DNA from 2 places in the Deinococcus aquaedulcis genome. Region 2 is predicted to be linked to the other one. Evidence: riboswitches for the same ligand, from Rfam matches in the RefSeq annotation. Region 2 holds a riboswitch; the other holds the start of a gene.
What was found. A riboswitch is a leader RNA that binds a small molecule or an ion and turns the genes downstream of it on or off. The one in region 2 is predicted to bind cyclic di-GMP.
Positions count from the first base shown of each region.

Region 1: linked by a shared signal. The riboswitch ahead of KMW22_RS11660 (DUF11 domain-containing protein) and the one ahead of KMW22_RS01825 (hypothetical protein) in region 2 are both predicted to bind cyclic di-GMP.

Region 1 is NZ_JAHRBL010000009.1:10,968-17,990, reverse strand. It holds gene KMW22_RS11665 (DUF7933 domain-containing protein) at 1-1,964, opposite strand, end outside; gene KMW22_RS11660 (DUF11 domain-containing protein) at 2,112-4,106, opposite strand; cyclic di-GMP riboswitch class II at 4,365-4,450, opposite strand; gene carA (glutamine-hydrolyzing carbamoyl-phosphate synthase small subunit) at 4,607-5,791, opposite strand; gene KMW22_RS11650 (hypothetical protein) at 5,875-7,023, opposite strand, start outside.
Region 2 is NZ_JAHRBL010000001.1:385,364-392,386, reverse strand. It holds gene KMW22_RS01850 (nuclease-related domain-containing protein) at 1-709, opposite strand, end outside; gene KMW22_RS01845 (hypothetical protein) at 759-1,181, opposite strand; gene lysA (diaminopimelate decarboxylase) at 1,265-2,422, opposite strand; gene KMW22_RS01835 (GntR family transcriptional regulator) at 2,515-3,195, shown strand; gene KMW22_RS01830 (sterol desaturase family protein) at 3,188-4,036, shown strand; cyclic di-GMP riboswitch class II at 4,484-4,568, shown strand; gene KMW22_RS01825 (hypothetical protein) at 4,625-5,152, shown strand; gene KMW22_RS01820 (hypothetical protein) at 5,223-6,005, shown strand; gene KMW22_RS01815 (hypothetical protein) at 6,006-7,023, shown strand, end outside.

The DNA.
Region 1 (7,023 bases), on a different contig from region 2:
GTCACCGTGAAGGTGTAGGTGATGGTCTGGCCGTAGGCGACCTGCTCGGGGCTGCTGGTCTTGACCATCGTGAGGTTGGCCTGGTTGAACACGCCGTTTTGTACGGGGTTCGATTCCGTGGGCGTGGGCACCTCGTTGCTGACCACGGTGAAGGTGTTCACGGCCAGGGCGCCGTCGGGGGTGCTCTGGGGCACGCGGGTGCGCAGGTTCAGGGTCACGGCCTCGCCGGGGTTCAGGCGGGCAAAGCGCCACACTACTGTCTCGCCTTCCAGCACCCCGCCCTGGTCGGCGCTGATGAACTCCAGCGCGTCGGTGCGGATCAGGTTGCCGCCCGCATCCAGAATGCGCAGGTTACGCAGGTTGTCGCGGATCACCACGCCCGTCAGGGCGAAGTTCTGGGCGTTGGTAAAGCTCAGGGTGTAGGTGATCTCCTGGCCCGGGGCCACGAGGCCGCTGCCCGCGCTGCCGGTCTTGACCGGGCTCAGCAGGTTCTGGGCCACGCTCAGCACCACGTCAATGGTCAGGTTGTCGGGGGCACCCCGGCTGCTCTGGGCGCGCAGCTCAATGCGCAGGTCTTCCAGCGCGGAGCTGACATTGCCGCCCCGGATCAGGTAGCAGGCGTTGAAGTCCTTGGTGGCCTGCGGGGCCAGGTCCGGCACCCGGAAGGGCTCGGTGATGGGCGTGCCGTCGCGCTCGGTGAAGCGGATGGTGGCCTGCCCGCGCACGGCGCGCCCGGTGATGGTGATGGTGTCGGGGCGGTCACCCAGGTTCTGCACGGTGTGCGGGAAGCAGACCTCCTGACCGATCAGGGCGTTCTGCTTGGTCTGCTTGTCGTCCTCGCTGAGCTCGCCGCCCGGCAGCGCCTGCGGGTTGCCAATGGGCCCCAGGGCGATGGCGGGGGTGTAGCGCACAGTGATGTCGGCCGGGGCGTCCACGGCAATGTCACCGCTGCGCAGCAGGCCCACGTTGCGCCGGGTGCCCGTGGCCTCGGGCGCGCGTAGGCGGAAGGTCAGGGTCAGCGTCTCGCCGGGCCCCAGGCTCTCGGTACGCACGCGGATGGCGGCCACGGGGCTGGTCTCCGTGCCCGTCCAGGTGGTGCCGTCGGCGCTGTATTCCAGCACCCCGCTGCCCAGCACGCGCGCGCTGCCGCTGATAAACACGAAGTCGCGCATCTCGGGCGTGTTCAGGAAGTCGGTGACCGTGACCGGGCGCGAGGCCCCGGCGCCGGTGTTGCGGGCGACCAGGGTCACTTCGGTGATCTCGCCGGGGCGCACTTCGGGCACAGTGCCCACCGCCTGGGGCTTCAGGCTCTGGGTAAAGATGGGGCTCACCGGGCTGAAGGTCTTGGTCAGCGTCAGCTCGGGCGGCTCGCTCACGCGAATGCGGCCCACGTTGTCGTCATCGGTCTCGCCGGGGCGCCCCGAGGTATTCGTGGCGCAGCTGGCAATCAGGTTGACGAAGGCGTCGCCCCGGTTGCTGGCGGCCGTGGTGGCCGGCACGAACAGGGTGGTGCTGGCGTCGGCCGCCAGGGTCACGCTCTGCACGGCCGCGTCGCTGTCGTCCAGCTGGCCGTTACCGTTGGTGTCGGCGCGGATGCCCAGGCCGCCGGGCGTGAACTGCGAAGCGCCCTCCACGGCCGTGCGCAGGCCCACCGTGTTGACGGCGTTGCCCGCGTTGGTCAGGGTGTAGCGCAGGGTTGCGCTCTCGCCGGGCAGCACGGTGAAGCTCTGGCCCGGCTGGGCCACGGTGCCGCTGGGCACCACGCTCACGGCGCAGATCGGCTGCACCACAGTCGTGACGGGCGGGGTCGGAATCGAGGTGGGCGGGCCGCCTTCCGGGGTGAATTCCAGGACGGCCTGGTTTTCAATCACCGTTCCGGCGGGTGTGCCTGCGGCGTGGGCCGGGCTGAGCAGAGCCAGCGCCAGCGCCGCGAGCGTCTTGAGCACCGAAGGGTTGTTGCGCACGTTGCCTCCCAGAGCAAAAAGGGTGGGGAAAGAAAACAGTCTCGTGTTGGGGGTCACAGGGGGAGCGGAAAAAGAAAGCGGTCGGGGCTCCCCCAGGGGGAGGGGGGCGCGCTCCGGTCTGCACCAGAACGCGCCCGCACGTCAGGCTTACTTCACTTCGACAACGAAGGTGCCGGTGATGGTCTGGCCGGGGGCCAGGATGTCGCCGGTGTCAATGGTGCCGTTGTTGTTGGTATCCACGCCCGCGTAGACGGTCACGCCGTCGTTCTGGGGCGCCGCGATGGGGGCCGCGCTCCAGCTTGCACCGTCGGTGGAGTACAGCACCGTGCCGGCGGCCGTGCTGGTGGCGCTGAAGCTTACGTACCGGGTGTTGGCCGGCAGCGTGTCGCGGATGAACGCCTTGGTCACGTTGGCATTGGAGGTGTTCTTGCCGATGATCGTGTAGGTCAGTTTCTCGCCGGGCTTGGCTTCGGCCTTGTCCACGCTCTTGGTGGGGGCGCCCACCGGGGTCTTGCCCACCACGACGGTGTCGTTGGTGTCGGGCACCGACACGCCGGTCGTGGGCGAGGTGGCGCGCTGGGTCAGGGTGATGGTCTGCGCAGCAGCGGCGCAGGGCACGTCCACCACGGCCACCAGCTTCAGTTCGGCGCCGGGGGCCAGCGGGCCGGTGTCGGCCACGCCGTTGCCGTTGGTGTCGGTCAGGGCGGTGTCGCCCGCGTCGAACACCTTGTTGCCGTTGTTGTCGCGGAAGTACACGACGTTCACGGTCACGGTGCTGCCGTCCACCAGCTTGATGGGCGCGGTGCCGCTCACATCAAAGGTGTCGGTGGCGCTGCCCAGGTTGGCAATCTCCATGCCGATGGAGGTGCGGGTGGGCGCCGTGGTGCTGGTGCAGGTGCTGGGCGGAATCACAGGCGAACCAGGGTTGCCGGGCTGGCCGGTTTCGGGGGTGCCGGGGGTGCCCGGGTTGCCGCCCGGGGTGGGCGTGGGGTTGCCGAACGACAGACCCGGCAGGTTCACGATGTCGCGGGTGGCGTCGCTCTTGCTGGGGTCGTTGCTGGAGGTGGTGATCACCGTCACCGTGGGGGCGTTCACTGGGTTGGTGGGCGCGCCGCCAGCCGGGAAGGTCACGCGCACCAGCAGGTCGGCGGTGGCGCCGGGGGCCACGGTGCCCACATCGGGGGTGCCGTCGCTGTCGGTGTCGGTCAGCGGGGTGCCGTCGGGCTTCAGCAGCGTCACGGTCGTGCCGGCCGGGAAGCCCGCGAGGCTGGTGGTGATGTCCAGCACGTCGGGGCGGTTACCGGTGTTCTGCACGGTGTTCGTGAAGGTGATGGTCGTGGTGGTGGCAATCGCCTGCGCGGTCTGGGTGTCGCTGGCGCTGGGGGTAATGGTGATGCCCTCGGGGCTGGTGTAGGGCGGGGTCACGGGGTTGCCGTTGCCGTCCGGGTCGCTCTTGGGCCCAATCAGCGCCGAGTCATTGCGGGCCACGGTGGTGACGTTGGAGTTGTTGGCGTCACGGGGCACGCTGGGGTCGTTGTTGAAGGCCGGGTTGTCGCGGCGGTTGCCGGTGGGGTCGGCGCCGTAGCGGTCGGTGTTGGCGGCGGCCGTGGGCACCGTGTACACCTGGAAGAATTTCACGCTCTGGTCAATGGCCACGCCCGTAATGGAGGTAATGGCGGTGGCCGCCGCAATTTCGGCGTCGCTCAGGGTGTTGTCGTTGTTGGTGTCGGCGCTGGCGGCGTAGAAGCGGATGTTGTCCGGGGTCTTCACGGCCCCGGCGGGGTCGGGGGTGTTCGTCAGGTCGTAGGCTTCGCCCGGCACGTTGCCGGTGTTGGTCAGCGTGTAGGCGAAGCTCACGGTGTCGCCGGGCTTGGCCGTGGCGGTCTGGCCGGGGCGGGTGTAGTCGGGGGTGGTGCGGTCGGCGCTGCCGTCGTTGGGGGTAATCGTGAAGCTGGGCACCGGCAGCACCGTGGTGGTCACCGGGTTGGAGGGAATGGGGGGGTTGGGGGTCGTGCCGCCTTCAGGGGTGAACACGATCTCGGCCGTGTTGGTGATCACGGTGCCCGCCGGGGTGCCGGCAGCGGAGGCGGTGCCGGCGGCCAGCGCGGCCAGCAAGGTGCAGATGGTCCAGGATCTCTTCATGTCGTTTCCTCCGGGGAGCAGGGGGCGAAGCTTCTTAAATGACGGTCACGCGCGCGGGCCTTCTGCGCGTTTGGTCCGGGCGGGAGGCCGGGTTCTGGGGTCGCGCTGCGGTGCGGGCCACCGCGCGCCGCCACGCCAAACCACAACGGCCACGACCCCCGCATGAAGCGGCGACCGTGGCTGGGTGAAGCGCGGGCAGCATGAGCATCAGAACACACCTCCGAGAACAAAGAGTTGACCGACAGCCTGCGGAACAATTCCGCCTTCTGTCGGTCGCGCCACTTGCTCCTCACCTGACATAAGCGCCCGTCTGCGCCAGGTGATTCATCGCTTCAGAAATAAGGTTGTGCGGTCAGCGGGCGAAGGCCGCCGGGGTCTCTCCGGACAGGCACGCAAGCGAGGGTTCAGAGTACTGACACCTTCATGTCTGACTCAGGCGTCACTATGAACTTTCTCACTCCGTACGTCCACCCGTATCATCCCGGGCGTGGGGGGGGTTGTCAAACCCCAAGGCGGCCGGATGACGCTTTGGCAATGGGGGTACCAGTTCCCCCATCAAAGGCGTCTATCTCTTCTATAAAGCGGTCAAAGAGGTAGCGGCTGTCGTGCGGGCCTGGGCTGGCTTCCGGGTGGTACTGCACCGAAAACACCGGGTAGCGCGCGTGTGCCATGCCCTCCAGGGTGCCGTCGTTCAGGTTCACATGGGTGGCCACAAAGGCCCCATTGGGAATCGAATCAATGTCCACGGCGTATCCGTGGTTCTGTGACGTGATCTCCACATTGCCCGTTAACAGATTCTTCACGGGCTGGTTGCCGCCCCGGTGGCCGAACTTCATCTTGAAGGTCTTGCCGCCCGCCGCGAGCCCCAGAATCTGGTGGCCCAGGCAGATGCCGAAGGTGGGCAGCAGGCCCATCAGTTCCCAGGCGGTCTTGTGGGCGTATTCCAGCGGGGCCGGATCGCCGGGGCCGTTGGACAGAAACAGGCCGTGCGGCTGCAGCGCCATGATCTGCGCCGGGGTGGTGTGGGCCGGCACCACAATGGGCTCAATACCCACCTCGGCCAGCCGCTCGATGATGGTGTGCTTGATCCCGAAGTCCATCAGGACCACGCGCTTGCCGTGCCGCAGGGTGGGAAAGGCGTAGGGCAGGGCGGTGGTGACCTCGCGGGTCATGTCGTGCCCATCAATGTCCTGGTGGTCACGGGCGCGCTGCACATACACCTGTTCCTCGGCGGGGGTGAATTCGCCGTAGGAATCTTCGGGGTGGGTGTAGGAGCGGTGGGCGATCACGCCCTTGACCACGCCGCCTTCGCGCAGGCGCCGCACCAGCGCGCGGGTGTCAATGCCCTGAATGGACACCACGCCGTACTGCTGCATAAAGGCTTCCAGAGACTGCTGGGCGCGGTGGTTGGAGTACTCGCCCGAGAACTCGCGCGAGATAAAGCCGCGCACGTAGGGCTTGTTGCTCTCCATGTCGTAGATCGCCACGCCGTAGTTGCCCACATGCGGGTAGGTGATCGTCACGATCTGCCCGTTGTACGAGGGATCGGTCATGATCTCCTGGTAGCCAGTCATGGAGGTGTTGAACACCACCTCGCCCACGGTTTCGCCCCGGTGCCCGAAGGCGTAGCCCCGGTACACGGTGCCGTCTTCCAGGGCCAGGATGGCCCGCTCTTTTCTAATCATGTGTGTCCCTCCATTCGCGCCTCGCTGGACGCGTTTCATGGCCGGGCGCCGCGCGGTCCATCCTGGCTTGCCCAGTCACGGGTTTACCAGCGGTAGCGCACGCTCGCCTTGCCGATGATGACATTCCCGGTCACGCTGCGCTGTGAGGTCATGCCGTCAAAGCGGTTGATAAGGTCGGCCGCCGCGTTCATGGCCGGGGCCAGCAGTTCTTCCAGTTCCTCGTCCTGCATCTCGGCCGGCAGGCTGCCCATCAGGTCCTTGCCGCTCAGGGCGGGCAGGTCTGGGGTAAAGCCGAAGCCCGCGTTGCCCGTCAGGCCCGCGCCCTGGAAGGCCGCGCTTTGGCCCAGGGTGGCGCCGCCTTCGCGCAGGGCCGCGCGCAGGGCCTCGTCGCTCCAGGCGGTCACGAGGTAGCCGTCGCGGAAGCCGTAGACCATCTTCATGCCGGCCAGCAGGGTATCGAGCTGCTTGAAGCTCTCGCCCATCATGCCCAGGCCGGCCAGCCCCGCGCCGCCCAGTTCGGCCATCATGTCCTCGTCCATGTCGGCCATGACGCGCTTCATGGTCTGGTCCTGCACGTCCTTCAGGCTGGCACGCACGCCCTGGATCGCGGCGTTCACGCTGCGGGCGTACTCGGGCAGATGGGCCTCGGCCGCCGCCTGATCGGTCACGCGCTGGTAGCTCACGCTGTAGCGCAGGCTGGCCAGAGGGTCATTCTGGTTCAGGCTGGCCTTGGTGCCGCCCGCCAGGGTCACCTGCGCGCATTCGCCGCCCAAGTACCCCCCCGAACGCTCCAGGTGACTGGCGAGCTGGCTGTCCGTGAGGAAACCAAAGGGCTCGAACAGGTCCACGCGGGTGAGCCAGCGGCCCAGGTAGGCGCCGGATTCGGGGGCGCAGGCGGTGGCCTGCACGGCTTCGGCGGTGGCCGGAATGATGTCCTGCACCTCAAAGTCGCTGGTGGCCGTCAGCAGGCGGCGCAGCGGGGCGTCCTTGCCCTCGGGGTTGACCACCTGGGCCGAGGAGGTGCTCAGGCCGCTGGCGGTGGTGGTGAAGCCTCCGGCCACCTGTCCCAGCGTGTCAATCGCGTCCACCACGGGCGAGAGCAGGCGGGGCAGAAACACCTGCGACAGCTGCGAGCGGATCACCTTGGCGGCGGCGCTGAAGTTGGCGTACAGGCCCAGTTCATTGGCGCCCGCCGCGCGGGTGGCCGCCGCATACGGCGCCGAGGTCGCCAG
Region 2 (7,023 bases):
AGGTGCGCACCGAGGCCGGCGCCGCAGAGGCGGCCTGGGCACGGGGCGCCGGGGTGGGGGGCGCTGCTGCTGGCGGCGCCACCTCAGCCGGAGTGTGACGGGCACGCAGGAAGGCCACAAGGCGCGTCATCTCCGCTTCGGTCAGACCAAAGGTGCCGAACGGTTTCTCGACTTCCTGATCAATGATGGCCTTGACGCGGTCCGGCACCTGATCGGCCTTGACCAGTTCAGGCACGTCCGTTTTGCGGGTGATGCGGCCTCCGTCCGAGATGGCGACCAGCACGTCGCGCCGCACGCCTGCAAAGGTGCGCTGCTTGAGTCCCAGCAGCGAGCGGTCCATCAGGTCCGTGGTGTGGTCTTCTAGCAGAGACAGCAGCAGGTCCAGCTGCCGCCGCGCCTGCAGCACCGGCGAGGGCATGCCGCGCCCCTGCCGGTTCCACCAGCGCGTCCATTCACCGTGTTCATTCACGCTGACCTGCCCGGCCACACTCTTGCTTTCAATCACCACCAGTCCGTAGCGGTGCAGCACCAGATGGTCCAGCTGCGCGACCTCGCCCTTACGTTCCAGGCGCAGGTTATGAAACACGAACTTGCGCGCGTCCTCACCGAACGCGCGTTTGAGGTAGAAGGCCATCTGCCGCTCGGCCTCGTGGCCCGCGCGGCGCAGGGGATCGGCATACTCCTGGGGTTCCAGCGCCTTGACGATCATGGTGGGCCCAGCCTAGCGCCCGGGGCCAGAGAGCCCACAGGGCGCGGGGTCAGTTCCCTGCCGGCTCCACGGCACACAGGCGCAGGGTGGGCACCGTCCGGCCCCAGGTCCGCCGCGTCCCCACCGTGACCTGCCAGCGTCGGGGCGGCTGCTCCGGGTCGTAGAAGCCAAACGACAGCACGTCCGGGGCCTCTACCCGCAGGTCCTGAATGAAGCCGAAGGTGTCAGGCGGCTTGACCGCCCCGCGCACCCGTCCCGCCGGGTCCACCAGGCTCAGCCACGTGCCCACGCCCTCGAACCAGTCCTCCTGCGTGATCACCAGCGTGCCGCCCGTCACGGCGAACTGCGCCCGAACCTCCTCGCCCGGCAGCACCGCGCGGGTGGGCTGGCCCCCCTCGAACAGCCGGACCCGTTCGATCACGGCCCTGCCTTTGGGCACCCGGGCCCAGGTGTAGCGCGCAGTTTCAGTCATCCCCTGGCTTTACCGGAGATAGCGGGCGCCGCGCAAGAGGGCCCGCTGCCCCGGCCTGCCCCAGGCCCTCAGAGCCCATCCACTCACTGCCCTGTGCCTTCCCCCTCTTCCAGCGCCCAGATGTGCTGCGGCGTTTCGCGGCGGCGAATCACAGTCCACGTTCCGCCGTCGTACAGCACCTCGGCGGGGCGGGGGCGGGTGAGGTAGGTGCTGCTCATGGCGGCGCCGTAGGCCCCGGCCTCGCCAATCGCCAGCAGGTCGCCGCTCTGGGGCGCGGCCAGCGGCACGTTCCGGGCCAGGATGTCGCCACTTTCACACGCCGGGCCCGCAAGGTCCCAGGGCCCGGTGCCGGGGCGGTCCCACAGTGGGCGCACCGGGTGCTGCGCGCCGTAGAGCATGGGGCGCAGCAGTTCGGTCATGCCGGCGTCCACCAGCGCAAACGGGCGGCCGGTGACCTTGGTGCCCACCACGCGCGTGAGCAGGGTGCCCGCCCCCGCCACCAGATAGCGGCCCGGTTCCACCCACAACTCGGCGCCGTAAGCCGCCGCCGCCGCGTGGGCTTCGCGGGCAATGCCGTGCAGATCGGCGTCCAGGCTCCAGCCGCCGCCTGCGTCCAGCACCGCCAGGGGCCCGGTGTGGGCGCGCAGGTCGCGCAGGCGGGCAAAGGCCGCCGTGAAATCCCCTGCGTCGCGGATCGCACTGCCAATATGCACATGCAGCCCCAGCGCCGTGTGCCCGGCGGCCCGCAGGGCCTGCAGAATGCGCGGGGTCTGGTCCGGCGTCACGCCGAATTTGCTGGTGGCGGCCCCCGTCGCCAGATGGTCGTGGGTGCTCACGTTCAGGGCCGGGTTCACCCGCACCAGCACGCGGGCGGCCGGGGGCAGCAGGCGCACCTCCTCTTCCCGGTCCAGAATGAAGGTGGCGCCCAGTTCGGCGCCCAGGCGATATTCGGCGTCGGTCTTGGCCGGGCCGTTCACCAGCACATGCTCGCCCCGGGCCCCCAGGTGCGCGGCGCGCGCCAGTTCACCGATGCTGACGCATTCAAAGCCCACATCGGCCGCCTGCAGGCGCCGCAGCAGGGTGAGGTTGGGGTTGGCCTTCATGGCGTAGTGCACCCGGGCCGCGCCAAAGGCCGCGCGCACCCGGGTCAGGGCGGCGTCCAGTTCGGCGGCGTCGTAGACGTACAGCGGGGTGCCGTACTGCTGGGCAGCGGCGTGCAGGGCGGCGTCGGGCAGGCTCATGGGGGCGAGTGTAGCGGGGCTTGACAGCCGCGTGCCCACCACCCAAACTGGTCAGACCACTGACCACTTTGGTTCTACCCCGGAGGCCCTGCATGATCCAGCCGCTGCGCCCCGCCCTGCACGCCGAGGAAACGCTGCTTTCCCGTCTGCTGGACGGCACCTATCCTCCCGGCAGCCTGTTGCCGGCCGAACGCGAACTGGCCGCCGGGCTGGGCGTCACCCGCCCCACCCTGCGCGAAGCCCTGCAGCGCCTTGCGCGCGACGGCCTGCTGGAGATCCGCCAGGGCAAACCCACGCGGGTGTGCCACCCGGAAGAAGGCGGCCTGCGCGTGCTGGCCCACCTGTCTCGGGCGGGCGACCTGAGCGGGCTGGTGCCGCAGCTGCTGGACCTGCGCGCGGCACTGCTGCCGCACTGGATGGCGGCCTCGGCACGGCTGGACCCGGCGCCGCTGCGCGCGCACCTGGGCGCCCCACCCGAACCCGGCACCCCGGACGCACCGCAGGCCTTTACCGCCTTTGACTGGACCGTGCAGAGCCTTGCGGCCCACGGCAGCGGCAATGCGCTGGCGCCGCTGCTGCTGGGCGCCTTCCACGAGGTCTACACCCAGGCCGGGCCCCTGTATTTCCGCGACGTGGCCCGCCAGACCCGCGCGCTGGACCACTACCGCGCCCTGCACGCCGCGCTGGCCCTGGGGCCCGACACCGCGCGACAGGCCGCGCTGACCACCGCCCTGGACAGCCTGCACCTGTGGCCGGGGGGCACCCATGATTGACCTCTTGCAACGCGCGATTCCGGTCTTCGTGCTGTCGCTGCTGATCGAGTGGGCCGCCTACCGGTTCCTGGGCGACCACGACGAACACGGCGAACCCAGGCTGGGCTACGCCGCACGCGACACCCTGACCAGCCTCAGCATGGGGATTGGCAACGTGCTGATCAACGTGTTCTGGAAGGCAGTGGTGCTGGGCATCTACACCGCCCTGTACCTGTGGACACCGCTGCGCCTGCCGTCGGAGGCGTGGTGGGTGTGGGTGCTGCTGTTCTTTCTGGACGACTTTGCCTACTACTGGTTTCACCGGATCAGCCACGAGGTGCGCCTGTTCTGGGCCAGCCATGTGGTTCACCATTCCAGCCAGCACTACAACCTGTCCACCGCTCTGCGCCAGACCTGGGTGCCCATGACCGCCCTGCCCTTCTGGCTGCCGCTGCCGCTGCTGGGCTTTGAACCCTGGATGGTGCTGCTGGCGCAGTCGTGGAACCTGCTGTACCAGTTTTTCGTGCATACCGAGCGCATAGGGCGCCTGCCCCGGCCCATTGAATACGTGTTCAACACACCCAGCCACCACCGCGCCCACCACGGCAGCAACGACGTGTATCTGGACAAGAACTACGCGGGCATTCTGATCATCTGGGACCGGCTGCTGGGCACCTTTCAGGCCGAAACCGAGCGGGTGCGCTACGGGCTGGTGCACAACATCAACACCTATCACCCGGTCCGCGTGGCCTTTCACGAATTCGCGGCCCTGTGGCGCGATGTGAAGGGGGCCCGCACGTGGCGCGACCGCCTGAATTACCTTTTGCGCCCCCCCGGCTGGCGGCCAGGGCAGGACGGGTAGAGCGGGAACAGAGAGAACGTGACCGGCGGCGAAGAAGCCGCCGTTTTTCTGGCCTGCACGTTTGATGTGCCTTTGAAAGACGCCCGGGTGGCAGGCACCTCCACGACAGGTGGGCGGCGCACTGAGGGCAGCTGGGGTCCGGCCTTCTCTCCTGATCTGGCCCTGACAAAGCCTCTGTCAGAGCCCGACACCCTTCATGAAAGAGGTCTGGCGGCAGAAGAGAAAAGCGGGATAAGGGCGAAGGCCGAGAGGCCCGTTCACGAATTCTCTTACCCAGAGCGCTTTTTTACTCAAAAGACTTTGCCGAACGCTGGCAGCCGCCCCTGCCTCTGGCACCACCACAGCGCCCGAGTGACCCCGCGTGTTCATTCTCGCCCAATCTGTCTCATGTCAGAGGGTTGTGAGCGCCCAGGCGGCATCTTTCGTGTACTTCGTTTCGAGATGACTCAGGCGAAGAGGTGCGTTGATCTCTGTCCTGTAATCCGGGCACCTCGGGCAGAGGGAGCAAGTGGTGCGACCGACTCGGCGCGTTCCGGGTGGACTGACCGTCCATCACGGGCCCCTTGTCTGCAAGAAAGGGAGATGATCATGAAAAAGTTCAACGTGATGCTGGCCGCTCTGGCCCTGTGCGCCACCTCGCCTGTATTCGCGGCCCCCACCGCCGCCACACAGCAGACCACTGTGACCGCCACCAACAGCGGCACCGATACCCTGACCGTGACGGGCAACCTCTCGGTGGACTTTGTGAACGCGGAGTTCGGCACGACCCCGCAGGCGGCTGGCAGCGCCACCGTAAGCTACGAAACCCAGGACAACACGGCTGACGGCGACCGGTCCATCACGGTGGCCCTGGCCCTGAACGGCAACCTGACCACCCTGCCCGCCGGCCTGACCATTCGCCTGACCCCCACGGTGGGCACGGCAGCAGCGGGGAGCGGCGGCACGGGCGCCACGGTGAACTTCACGGGCACCGATCTGGCGGGCAAGAACCTGATTACCGGCATTGCCCAGTTCACCACGGGCGGCAACGCCTCGGTGGCCTACTCGGTGATTGCCTCGCGCGGGTTCGAGAACTTCAGCGGCACGCTCACTTACACCATCGGCACCGGGCTCTAAGCCTGTTCGCGCCCCACAGGCGGGGAAAGGGTCTCTGGGCGCTTTCCCCGTTTTTCTTGAGGTTGATTGCATGAGACAGCTTGCTGTAACAGCCGCCCTGCTCAGCCTGGGGGCAGCGGGCGCCCAGGTGCAGGTGACCAGCCCCCTGGTGGTGGAACACACTGCTGCGGCCAGCGCCGTGCTGGAGGGCACCCTGACCCTGAGCAATCCGGGCACCACGCCAGTGCAGACCCAACTCTCGCTGGGCGACGTGCGCTCGGATGCCAAGGTGGGCACCGCGTACCTCAAACCCGGTTCCCTGGAGCGCAGCAACACCGGCTGGATCAAGTTCCCCAGCACGCTGGTCACGGTGCCGGCGCGGGGCAAGCTCTCGGTGCCCTACCGCATTCAGGTGCCGCAAAACGCCGCAGCGGGCAGCCACTGGGGCGTTATTTTCGTGACCCCGGTGACGGGCAGCGGGGCGCCCGCGCCGGCCCGGTCCAACAGCCTGAGCCTGCAGCAGGTCACCCGCTACGCCGTGCAGGTGGTGGTGCAGGTGCCCGGCGGACAGGCCCGGCTGAAGTTTCAGGACCCACAGCTGGGCCGCGCGGGCACGGGGCTGCAGCTGAGCGTGACCCTGGGCAACACCGGCACGCGGCTGGCGGCACCCACCACCCGCGCCGAGATCTACGACGCCCGGGGCCAGCTGGTGCAGAAACTGGCCGGCCGCCCGCGCCGCGTCTACCCCGGCATGAGCGTGCTGGAAACCTACGCCCTGACCGGCCTGCCCGCCGGCAAGTACCAGATTCTGGTGCTGGCCGACGACCGGGGCGCCGAGCTGATCGGCGCGCGCTACACCTTTACGGTGGACTGAATGGGCCGGCGACGCGCGCTGGTGCTGACGGGCCTGCTGCTGGGCGCGGGGGCCCAGGCCGTGACGCTCACGGCGCCGCCTGCGCCCCTCAGCGCCGAGGCGCGCACGCCCCTGACCTTTCCCCTGACGCTGAGTAACCCTTCCGCGCAGCCCCAGCGCGGCACGCTGAGCCTGGACCTGCCGCCCGGCTGGACGCTGCTGGCCGGCGACCCCAGTTACGAACTGGCGCCGGGCGAAAGCCGCCTGGAACTGCTGACCCTGCTGCCCCCGGACCGCCTGAAGGCCGGGGCCCTGACCCTGCGCGTGACCAGCCCGGACTCGGCCCTCAGCGTGGCGGTGCAGGTGCCCGCCGCCCCCCGGCTGGAAGCGCAGCTGCTGGACGCCCCCGCCGCCAGCGCCGACCCGTTCTACACCGTCACGTGGCGGGTCTTGAATACCGGGAATGTGGACCAGACGCTGCAGCTGTCCGCGCAGGGTGAGGGCGCCCAGGTGCAGCTCAGCCGGCCCCGCCTGCTGCTGGCCGCTGGCGAGGTGGCCGAGGTACAGGCCCGGGTGCAGGTGTCGCCCGGGGGCCCGGCGCAGCCCGTGCAGGTGACCTTCAGGGCCCAGGGCCAGGGGGCCGTGGCCACCAGTCGCGCCAGCACCGACCGGGTGTTGCGCCGCCCCACGCCCGCGCAGCTTTCGCACGTCTTTCCCCTGCAGCTGACTGTGGGGGCCAGCACCGCCGCGCCCGGACAGCTGGACTTCACACTCACGGGTCAGGGCGCGCCGCTGCAGGGCGACCCTGGCACCCTGCAGCTTTCGGGCAGCCGCACCGCCTTCCGGGTGGCCTACGCCCGGCCAGACGCCGCCTGGAGCGCCGGGCACCTCAGCCCCCAGCACAGTCCGCTCCTGGCCGGCTCACTGCTGGGGGCAGCGGGCAGCCGGCGCCAGGGGCCGCTCACCTTCAGCGCCTACGCCGGGCAGCGTCAGGGCCAGTTCAGTGTGGGGGGGGGCCTGCTGGCCCAGGGCGCGCAGG